DNA from 3 places in the Microbacterium lushaniae genome. Region 2 is predicted to be linked to each of the others. Evidence: predicted binding sites of a transcription regulator. Region 2 holds the regulator's gene; each other region holds the start of a gene.

Region 1 (3,204 bases), 1.2 Mb from region 2:
CAGGCCACTTCGGCGACGTCCGCACCCGCACGGCCGCCGCGTCGCGCGGCCGCGAGGGAGTCGGCGGTCAGCACGATGAGGGCGACCCACACCAGGGCGAACCCGATCCACCGCTCCACCGGCATCGGCTCGCCGAACACCCACACGCCGATCGCGAACTGCAGGATCGGCGCCACGAACTGCAGCATCCCCATGACCGTCAGCGGCGTGCGGCGCGCCCCGGCCGCGAAGAAGAGGAGCGGAGTGGCGGTGACCACGCCCGCCAGCAGGAGCAGCACGGCGTGACCCGGGCCGGCCGTGAACAGCGTGAGGCCCGAGGTGGTGGCCACGACGGCGAGCTGCACGAGGGCGATGGGGGTGAGCCACGCCGATTCCAGCGTGAGTCCGCTGACGGCGTCGACGGCGGTGCCGATGCGCTTCTTGATCAGCCCGTAGATGCCGAAGGAGAACGCCAGGCTCAGCGCGATCCACGGGAACGCGCCATAGCCGACGACGATCACCCCGACTGCGATCGCGGCCAGCCCGAGCGCGAGCCACTGGGTCACGCGCAGGCGCTCGCGGAGGACGAGAACGCCCAGCACGACCGTCACGAGGGGGTTGATGAAGTAACCCAGGCTCGTCTCCACGACGTGGCCGCTGAGGGTCGCCAGGACGTACACCATCCAGTTGGCGTAGATGAGGCCGCCGGCCAGGGCGGTCCAGCCCAGCAGCCGCGGCTGCCGGATGATCGCCAGCAGCGGGCGCCACGCGCGCGTGACGGCGAGCAGGACCACGCAGAACACCAGCGACAGCACGATCCGCCACGCCACGAGCTCCCACGCCCCCGTGGGCAGGAGCGCGACGAAGTACAGCGGCAGGACGCCCCACAGCAGATACGCGGTGAAGGCGTAGCCGCCACCGATCAGTCGCACGCGGGCCTCCGACGGTGCGGGCGCGGCGGGGGCGGGGGCGTCGTCCGATCCACTCCCCCAGCCTATGGGCGTGCACCGACGCCGGGCCGGCGGTCACCCCGTGCATGCGAAAGCCCCGGATGCCGAGGCATCCGGGGCTTTCGTGGAACTGGTGTCAGCGGACGACGACGGCGAGGACGTCGCGAGCCGAGAGCACGAGGTACTCGTCGGCGCCGAACTTGACCTCGGTGCCGCCGTACTTGCTGTAGATCACGCGGTCGCCGACGGCGACGTCGAGCGGAACGCGGTTGCCGTTGTCGTCGATGCGGCCGGGTCCGACGGCGACGACCTCGCCCTCCTGCGGCTTCTCCTTGGCGGTGTCGGGGATGACGAGACCACTGGACGTGGTCTGCTCAGCCTCGATCTGCTGGATGACGATGCGGTCCTCGAGCGGCTTGATGGAAACCGACACGGTCTACCTCTTCTTTCTTCACGCTTCGGTACAGAAGACTCGTTAGCACCCGCGCGGGGTGAGTGCTAACGCCAGTGTACGGAAAGTGCTGGCACTCACGCAACGCGAGTGCCAGCCGTGCGACGGATGCGGCGGCTCCCACGCACCGCGCGCCACGACGCTGCGGCCACTCTTCCCCTCAGAGCGGGCCTGTGTCACAATCCATCACAGCCGGTGCGTGGGGGGCACGGATCGGCTACTGGGACATCAGTGGGGATGAGCCTGTGCTTTCCCTCGCTGGCGTACGGAACGAGCGGGGGCCCCTCGGGGCAGCTTCGTCCGGGGGGAAGAAATGAATGCTCCGTACTATTTGGCGATCGATGTCGGCACCAGCCGGACGTCTGCGGCGATTGCGAGGTTCGCGCCGGACGGCAGTCTGCTGGCCACGCCGTTCCCGCTCGGGCGCAACGGCGACAACGCTCCCACGGTGGTGTTCGCCGCCGACGGCGAGCTGCTGTTCGGCGACGCGGCCGAACGGCGGGGGCATACGCAGCCTGACCGCCTGATCCGGGAGTACAAACGCAGGATCGGCGACGACGTGCCGATCCTCGCCGGCGACCGCGCGTTCGCACCGGAGGAACTGTACGCCCGCACGGTGGACTGGGCTGCGCGCGCCGTCGTGGAACGCGAGGGAGGATCGCCCGCCCTGCTGGCGATCACGGTGCCCGCCGCGTGGGGGGAGTATCGCAGCGAGATCGTGCGGACGGCGCTGTCGGAGCAGGGCTGGCGCGGCGTGGTGGTCATCACAGAGCCGGAGGCGGCCGCGCGCCACTACGAGTCGACCAATCCCCTGCCCGAAGGCCGCGTGCTCGCGGTCTACGACTTCGGCGGCGGCACGTTCGACGCCGTCGCCCTCCGCAAGGATGCCGAGGGAGCTGTCCGCATCGTCGGTGCGCCCGTCGGCATCCCCGACCTCGGCGGCGCCGACTTCGACGACACCCTCGTGCGCCACGTCGTGCGCACCGCGCGCCTGGACACCGCCGCGCTGACCGGTGACCCGTCGGGGCGCATGGCGCTGGCGGCGCTGCGGCGGGAATGCGTGGATGCGAAGGAGTCGCTGTCGTTCGACTCCGAGGCGGTCGTGCCGGTCCTGCTGTCGGGCGAGCAGCGCAGCGTGCGCTTCAGCCGGGACGAGTTCGAGGTCATGATCGCCGACGATCTGGACCGCACCGTCGAGGCGTTCGAAGACGCCCTCGAGCGCGCCGGGGTCGACCTGGACGACGTCGACGCGATCCTGCTGACCGGCGGCACCTCCCGCATCCCGCGCGTGGCGCAGGTGCTCTCGGAGCGGTTCGACCGCCCCATCGCCCTCGACGCCGACCCGAAGGCGATCATCGCCCTGGGCGCGGCCCGCGCGGCAGCCGACGCCGCCCGCGCCGCTGCCGACGCTTCCGGCGATGTGCCGGCGCCGGCCGACGAGGACGACGACCTCCTGCACCTGCCAGAGCCCGCCGCCCCCGCCGCCGCGCGCCGCACGTGGTTCCGGCGCGCACCGGTGGCGGCGTACGTCGCGGTGGGGGCCTCGGTGCTCCTCGCGGGTCTCGGCGTCGCCGGCGCCCCGACACTGGGCACCGCGGTCGTCGGAGCCGCCGACCGCACCGACATGACGGCGGCGCCCGAGGCTGCGGCAGCCGATGCCGCACCGAGCCGGCAGAGCGCCGCCCAGCCCGCCGAGCCGGCACCCGAGCCCGTCGCCGAGGTGGAGGGCGCACGCCCCGAGGGCACGACATGGCGGCGCACGCCGGCGAAGAAGCCGCCGTCGGCCACACCTGCGCGTACTCCCGGCAGCTCGACGCGGGCGCC
Region 2 (3,204 bases):
TGACCCGCATGTCGATCGGAATGCAGTCCGCCCGCCCGCACGTGCTGGCGGCACTTGACCGCACGCACGACCCCGCCAACGTGCGCACCGCGGTCGCCGCCGCGCGTGCGGCCGGCCTGGATGTGAGCGTCGATCTCATCTACGGCACACCGGGGGAGTCGCTGGAGGACTGGCGCGCCTCGCTCGAGGAGGCGATCTCGCTCGGACCCGATCACCTGTCGGCGTACGCGCTCATCGTGGAGGACGGGACGAAGCTGGCCCGCCAGATCCGCCGCGGAGAGCTGGCCGAACCCGACGACGACCTCGAAGCCGACATGTACGAGCTCGCCGACGACATGCTCGGCGCCGCCGGACTGCAGTGGTACGAGGTCTCCAACTGGGCGCGTGGGCCCGAGCACCGCTCCCGTCACAACCTCGCTTACTGGCGCGGCGCCGACTGGTGGGGCTACGGCCCCGGCGCGCACAGTCACGTCGCGGGGCTGCGGTGGTGGAACGTGCGTCACCCCGCCGCTTACGCCGCGCGGCTCGCGCAGGGCGCCTCGCCGGCGGCGGGGCGGGAACGGCCGGATGCGGCATCCCGGCGTCTGGAGGAGGTCCTGCTGCGCTCGCGCATCCGCGAGGGCTACCCCGTCGCGGAGCTGCTCGCGGAGGGGCGGCACGCGGTGGCAGGGCTCGTGGCGGACGGCCTCGTCGAGGGAGCGGACGCGGTGCGCGGCCACATCGTGCTCACGCGGCGCGGGCGGCTGCTGGCCGACGCGGTCGTCCGCACCCTCACGCAGTGAGCCTCGGCGGCCGTTCGGACTTCTCCGCTAGAATTGGCACTCAGAGTGTATGAGTGCCAGCGCCTGGAAAGGAGTGCCATGGTCACCGAACGCGGGCTCCAGGTGCTGCGGGCCATCGTGCAGGACTTCGTCGACACGAGAGAACCGGTCGGCAGCAAGGCGATCGTCGAGCGGCACGCGTTCGGCGTATCGGCGGCGACCATCCGCAACGACATGGCGCTGCTGGAGGATGAGGAGCTGATCATCGCTCCCCACACCTCCTCCGGGCGCGTTCCCACCGACAAGGGCTACCGCGTCTTCGTCGACCACCTGGCGGAGCTGCGCCCGCTCTCGGCTGCGCAGCGTTCGGCGATCGTGTCGTTCCTCGACGACTCGGGCGACCTCGACGACCTGCTCGGCCGCACCGTGCGCGCTCTGACGCGCCTCACGGGCCAGGTCGCGATGGTGCAGTACCCCTCGTTCGCGACGGCGAACGTCACCCACGTCGAGCTCGTCAGCCTGGGCGGCGGCCGCATGCTCGTGGTCGTCGTCACCGACACGGGTCGCGTGACGCAACGGATGGCGTTCTCTCGCGAGGAGCCCACCGAGTCCGATCTGGCCCAGCTGCGCAGCCGGATCGGAGGCCTCGTCGTGGGGCACTCGGTGCGCGATGCGTCCGAGCGCCTGGCCACGATCCTCAGCGGCAGCTCGCCCGCTGCCGGCGGCGTCGACGCCATGGCGCAGCCGATCCTGCGGGTGCTGGCGGAGGAGCTCGAGGAGTTCCGGCAGGACCGGCTCGTCATGGCCGGTGCGGCGACGCTCGCGCGCCGAGAATCCGACTTCCGCGGCAGTATCTACCCGCTCCTGGAGGCGATCGAGGAGCAGGTGACGCTGCTGCGCCTGATGAGCGAGATGGTCGCCGACGAGCAGGGTCTGTCGGCGAGCATCGGACGTGAGAACGAGCCGTTCGGCCTGACCGAGGCATCCGTGCTCGTGAGCGATTACGACGCGCCGGCCAGCGGTGCCCGGGTCGGGCTGCTCGGTCCCACCCGGATGGACTATCCCTCCAACCTCGCGGCGGTCCGCGCCGTCGCGCACTATCTGACCCGGATGCTCGAAGAGGACGAGAACAGCCGCTGAGGCGCATCCGGTCTACGAACGATCCCGCCGAGAGCGGGCAGGAAGGCGACTGTGGCTGACCATTACGAGGTCCTTGGCGTCGCGCGCGACGCGTCACCCGACGAGATCAAGCGTGCGTACCGGCGACTGGCACGAGAACTGCATCCCGACGTCAATCCCGGCGAGGATGCGGCGGAGCGCTTCAAGCTCGTCACGCACGCGTACGACGTGCTCAGCGACCCGGATCAGCGCCGCCGGTACGACATGGGCGGCGACTCGAATCCGTTCGCCGGCGCGGGAGGGGCCGCAGGCTTCGGCGGCTTCAGCGACATCTTCGAGACCTTCTTCGGCGGTGCCGGCGGCGGGCGCGCCGGGCGTCCCCGGTCGCGGCGCGAGCGCGGGCAGGATGCGCTGGTGCGCGTCAACCTGGAGCTCGGCGACATCGTGTTCGGCACGCACCGCGACCTCGAGGTCGACACCGCCGTGCTGTGCGAGACGTGTCAGGGCTCGTGCTGCCAGCCCGGCACGTCCGAGGTGACGTGCGACATCTGCCACGGCAGCGGCAACGTCCAGCGCACCGTGCGGAGTCTCCTCGGCAACGTCGTGACGTCCCAGCCGTGCACCACGTGCCAGGGCTACGGGACGACCATCCCGTACCCGTGCGCGACCTGCCAGGGCCAGGGCCGCGTCCGCGCGCGCCGCACCGTGTCGGTGGACATCCCCGCCGGCGTGGAGACCGGCCTTCGCCTCCAGCTCCCCGGCTCGGGCGAGGTCGGCCCCGCGGGCGGCCCGAACGGCGACCTGTACCTGGAGATCCACGTCGCCGCGCACGAGGTGTTCAGCCGCGAGGGCGATGACCTGCTGGCGACCCTGGAGGTGTCGATGCCCGACGCCATCCTGGGCACCGAGACGACGATCGAGGCTCTGGACGGCGAGGTGGAGCTGGAGGTGCGTCCCGGTGTGCAGTCCGGTGACGTCCTGACCATCAAGGGCCGCGGCATCACGCCGCTGCGCGGCACGCAGCGCGGAGACCTGCGGGTGGGCGTGCATGTGGTGACCCCCACCCGCCTGGACGGCAAGGAGCGGGCCCTCATCGAGGAGTTCGCCCGCCGCACGAAGGCGCCGGGGCCGCACCTGGCGGAGTTCCATCAGGGGCTGTTCGCGAAGCTGCGCGACCGGTTCCGGAACGGCTGACCCGTGGCGCTGCACTTCCTCGCCGACACCGCGTCCACCGCGCAGCCCGGCGATGACGTGGTGCTCAGCGGAGCCGAGGCACACCACGCCGCGAACGTCCGGCGCCTGCGTGCGGGGGAGACGGTGACCG
Region 3 (3,204 bases), 660 kb from region 2:
CCGGGATCGCGCGTGGCTGACCGGTCTCGTGTGGCCGGGTGAGGAGGGGCGGCGTGAGCGCGTGGAGGCCGCCCTGGCGGTGGCGGCAGCCGATCCGCCGCTGCTGATCGCCGGCGACGCCGCCGACGCGCTCGCCGCGGTCGCCGCTCGTGCGCCGCGGGAGGCCACCCTCGTGGTCACCACCCCGGGGGTGCTCGCGCACATCCCGCGCGCCCGGCGAAGTGCCGTGATCGAGGCCGCGAGGGCCGCGGGCCGGTGGATCACGATCGATGAGCCGGGATTGCACGAGGGATGGTCGGCTGTTCCGAGCACGTGGCCGGGGGGATTCGCCCTCGCGCTGGACGGCGACATCCTGGCGGCGGTGGATCCACTCGGCGCGTCCGTGGAGTGGCTCCCGGGCGGAGGGCGTGACCGGCCTTAGCGTGAGGGAGTGCCCCTCTCCGACCGCGACCGCGCGCTGCTCGCCTTCGAAGCGGAGTGGCGCCGCCACGGTGGTGCGAAGGAGGAGGCGATCCGTGCCGAATTCGCGATGCCCCCCGCGCGGTACTACCAGCTGCTGGGCCGCCTGATCGACACCGCCGAAGCGCTCGAGCACGATCCGCTGCTCGTGCGGCGCCTGCGGCGGCTCCGCGACGAGCGCGCCGCCACCCGGGCCGCCCGCGCCGGCGTTCGCTGATCGTCCGGAACCGCCCGGTAACATCGGGGGGTGGCTCGAACGACGTATCCGCGCGACCGTTTCGACGACCTCGCCCCCAGCACGGGCCGCGTCGGCGCCCATCGTGCCGAGAACCCGCGCATGCGCGGGGGGATGGTGTTCCTGTGGGCGGCCGTGGCCACCGTCGTGCTCGTGGCGGCCGGCATCTTCGGCTCCCTCGTGATGTCGGGGCGCATCTCGCTGGCACCGGAACCCGTGCCCACCACTGAGCCGGTCCCTGTCGTCGAGCCCGTCGTCGACACCACCTTTCCCGTGCTAGTGCTCAACGCGACACCGCAGGAAGGGTTGGCCACGCAGGTTCGCGAAGACGTGATCGCCGCCGGCTGGTCGGCGGATGCGGTCACCGCGGGCGCGGCCGGAGCCACCGACTTCCCCACCACCACCGTCTACTACGCCATCGAAGACGACGAGGCGGCCGCGCTGGGCCTGGCCGAGACCATCGGCGGTGCCGAGATCGCGCTGAGCGACCAGTATCTGCCGCCGGACGACCCCGAGACCGAAGACGATGACGCGAGGCGTCAGCTCACCGTGGTGATCGGACTGGACCGGGCAGAAACCCCCGCTGCGTGAGCTGCCGGCCCCGTGTTTCCGGGCGGTAAACACTTCGATGCGGGCGTGTCAATACTCGGCCCACCGGGGCCTGTGCCCTTGTGCGCCGTGGAACGATGACGTCGTCCCACAGCATCAGGAGAAGAGCAATGGCCCAGGGCACCGTCAAATGGTTCAACGCCGAGAAGGGTTTCGGCTTCATCACTTCCGGCGACGGAGAGGACGTCTTCGTCCACTACTCCAATATCGACATGACCGGCTTCCGGGTCCTGGAGGAGGGGCAGGCGGTCGAGTTCACCGTCGGCACCGGCCAGAAGGGCCCCCAGGCCGAGGCGGTCCGCGTCCTCTGACGCCACCCGCGCACGCCTCACACGAAGGCGGCATCCCGCGGTGACTCGCACGGGCGAAGACGCCCCGAGTCACGGCGGGATGCCGCCTTCCGTGCATTCCGGCAGGGCCGGGCGACGCGACGCGCGGCACGGACCGCAGCTTGCACTCGCATGGGTCGAGTGCCAGAATGGCTTAGCACTCGTCTTTGTGGAGTGCTAACAGACTGACAGCCCCCATCCGGGAGGGACATCACACATATGGCAAAGATCATCGCTTTCGACGAGGAGGCCCGCCGTGGCCTCGAGCGCGGTCTCAACATCCTGGCCGACGCCGTCAAGGTGACCCTGGGCCCCCGCGGTCGCAACGTCGTGCTCGAGAAGAAGTGGGGCGCCCCCACGATCACGAACGACGGCGTTTCGATCGCCAAGGAGATCGAGCTCGACGACCCCTACGAGAAGATCGGCGCTGAGCTGGTCAAGGAGGTCGCCAAGAAGACCGACGACGTCGCCGGTGACGGAACCACCACCGCGACCGTTCTCGCCCAGGCGCTCGTGCGCGAAGGTCTGCGCAACGTCGCAGCCGGCGCGGACCCCATTTCGCTGAAGAAGGGCATCGAGAAGGCCGTCAAGGCCATCACCGACCAGCTCCTCGCCGGCGCCAAGGAGGTCGAGTCGAAGGAGCAGATCGCTGCCACGGCATCGATCTCCGCCGCGGACCCCGCGATCGGCGAGCTCATCGCCGAGGCGATCGACAAGGTCGGCAAGGAGGGTGTGGTCACCGTCGAGGAGTCCAACACCTTCGGCACCGAGCTCGAGCTCACCGAGGGCATGCGTTTCGACAAGGGCTACATCAACCCTTACTTCGTGACCGACCCGGAGCGTCAGGAAGCGGTCTTCGAAGACCCCTACATCCTGATCGCGAACCAGAAGATCTCGAACATCAAGGACCTGCTGCCGATCGTCGACAAGGTGATCCAGGAGGGCAAGGAGCTCCTCATCATCGCTGAGGACGTCGAGGGCGAGGCTCTCGCAACTCTCGTGCTCAACAAGATCCGCGGCATCTTCAAGTCGGTCGCCGTCAAGGCTCCCGGCTTCGGCGACCGTCGCAAGGCGCAGCTGCAGGACATCGCGATCCTCACCGGCGGCCAGGTCATCACCGAAGAGGTCGGCCTCAAGCTCGAGAACGCCACGGTCGACCTGCTCGGTCGTGCGCGCAAGGTCATCATCACCAAGGACGAGACCACCATCGTCGAAGGTGCCGGTGACACGGCTCAGATCGAGGGTCGCGTGACCCAGATCCGCCGCGAGATCGAGAACACCGACAGCGACTACGACCGCGAGAAGCTCCAGGAGCGTCTCGCCAAGCTCGCCGGCGGCGTCGCCGTCATCAAGGCGGGTGCGGCCACCGAGGTGGAGCTCAAGGAGCGCAAGCACCGCATCGAGGACGCCGTTCGCAACGCGAAGGCGGCCGTCGAGGAGGGCATCGTCCCCGGTGGTGGCGTCGCGCTCATCCAGGCCGGCAAGATCGCGTTCGCGACCCTGTCGCTGGAAGGCGACGAGGCGACCGGCGCGAACATCGTCCGCGTCGCGATCGAGGCTCCGCTGAAGCAG

The links. Region 2 encodes HrcA, which represses chaperone genes, less so after heat shock. Its sites were predicted from a motif close to TTNGCACTCGNNNNNNNCGAGTGCNAA; they were not measured.
Region 1: groES (co-chaperone GroES) is a predicted target of HrcA. The motif match lies at 1,451-1,477, and genes of this name have one in related genera.
Region 3: groL (chaperonin GroEL) is a predicted target of HrcA. The motif match lies at 1,787-1,813, and genes of this name have one in related genera.

What each region holds. Positions count from the first base shown of each region.
Region 1 covers NZ_CP044232.1:720,062-723,265, reverse strand. Annotated here, with positions in the region: gene rarD (EamA family transporter RarD) at 1-911, opposite strand, end outside; gene groES (co-chaperone GroES) at 1,066-1,362, opposite strand; gene F6J85_RS03330 (Hsp70 family protein) at 1,694-3,204, shown strand, end outside.
Region 2 covers NZ_CP044232.1:1,942,987-1,946,190, reverse strand. Annotated here, with positions in the region: gene hemW (radical SAM family heme chaperone HemW) at 1-782, shown strand, start outside; gene hrcA (heat-inducible transcriptional repressor HrcA) at 861-1,901, shown strand; gene dnaJ (molecular chaperone DnaJ) at 1,953-3,074, shown strand; gene F6J85_RS09190 (16S rRNA (uracil(1498)-N(3))-methyltransferase) at 3,078-3,204, shown strand, end outside.
Region 3 covers NZ_CP044232.1:2,605,136-2,608,339, reverse strand. Annotated here, with positions in the region: gene F6J85_RS12475 (DUF2332 domain-containing protein) at 1-421, shown strand, start outside; gene F6J85_RS12470 (DUF3263 domain-containing protein) at 431-676, shown strand; gene F6J85_RS12465 (LytR C-terminal domain-containing protein) at 707-1,285, shown strand; gene F6J85_RS12460 (cold-shock protein) at 1,414-1,614, shown strand; gene groL (chaperonin GroEL) at 1,852-3,204, shown strand, end outside.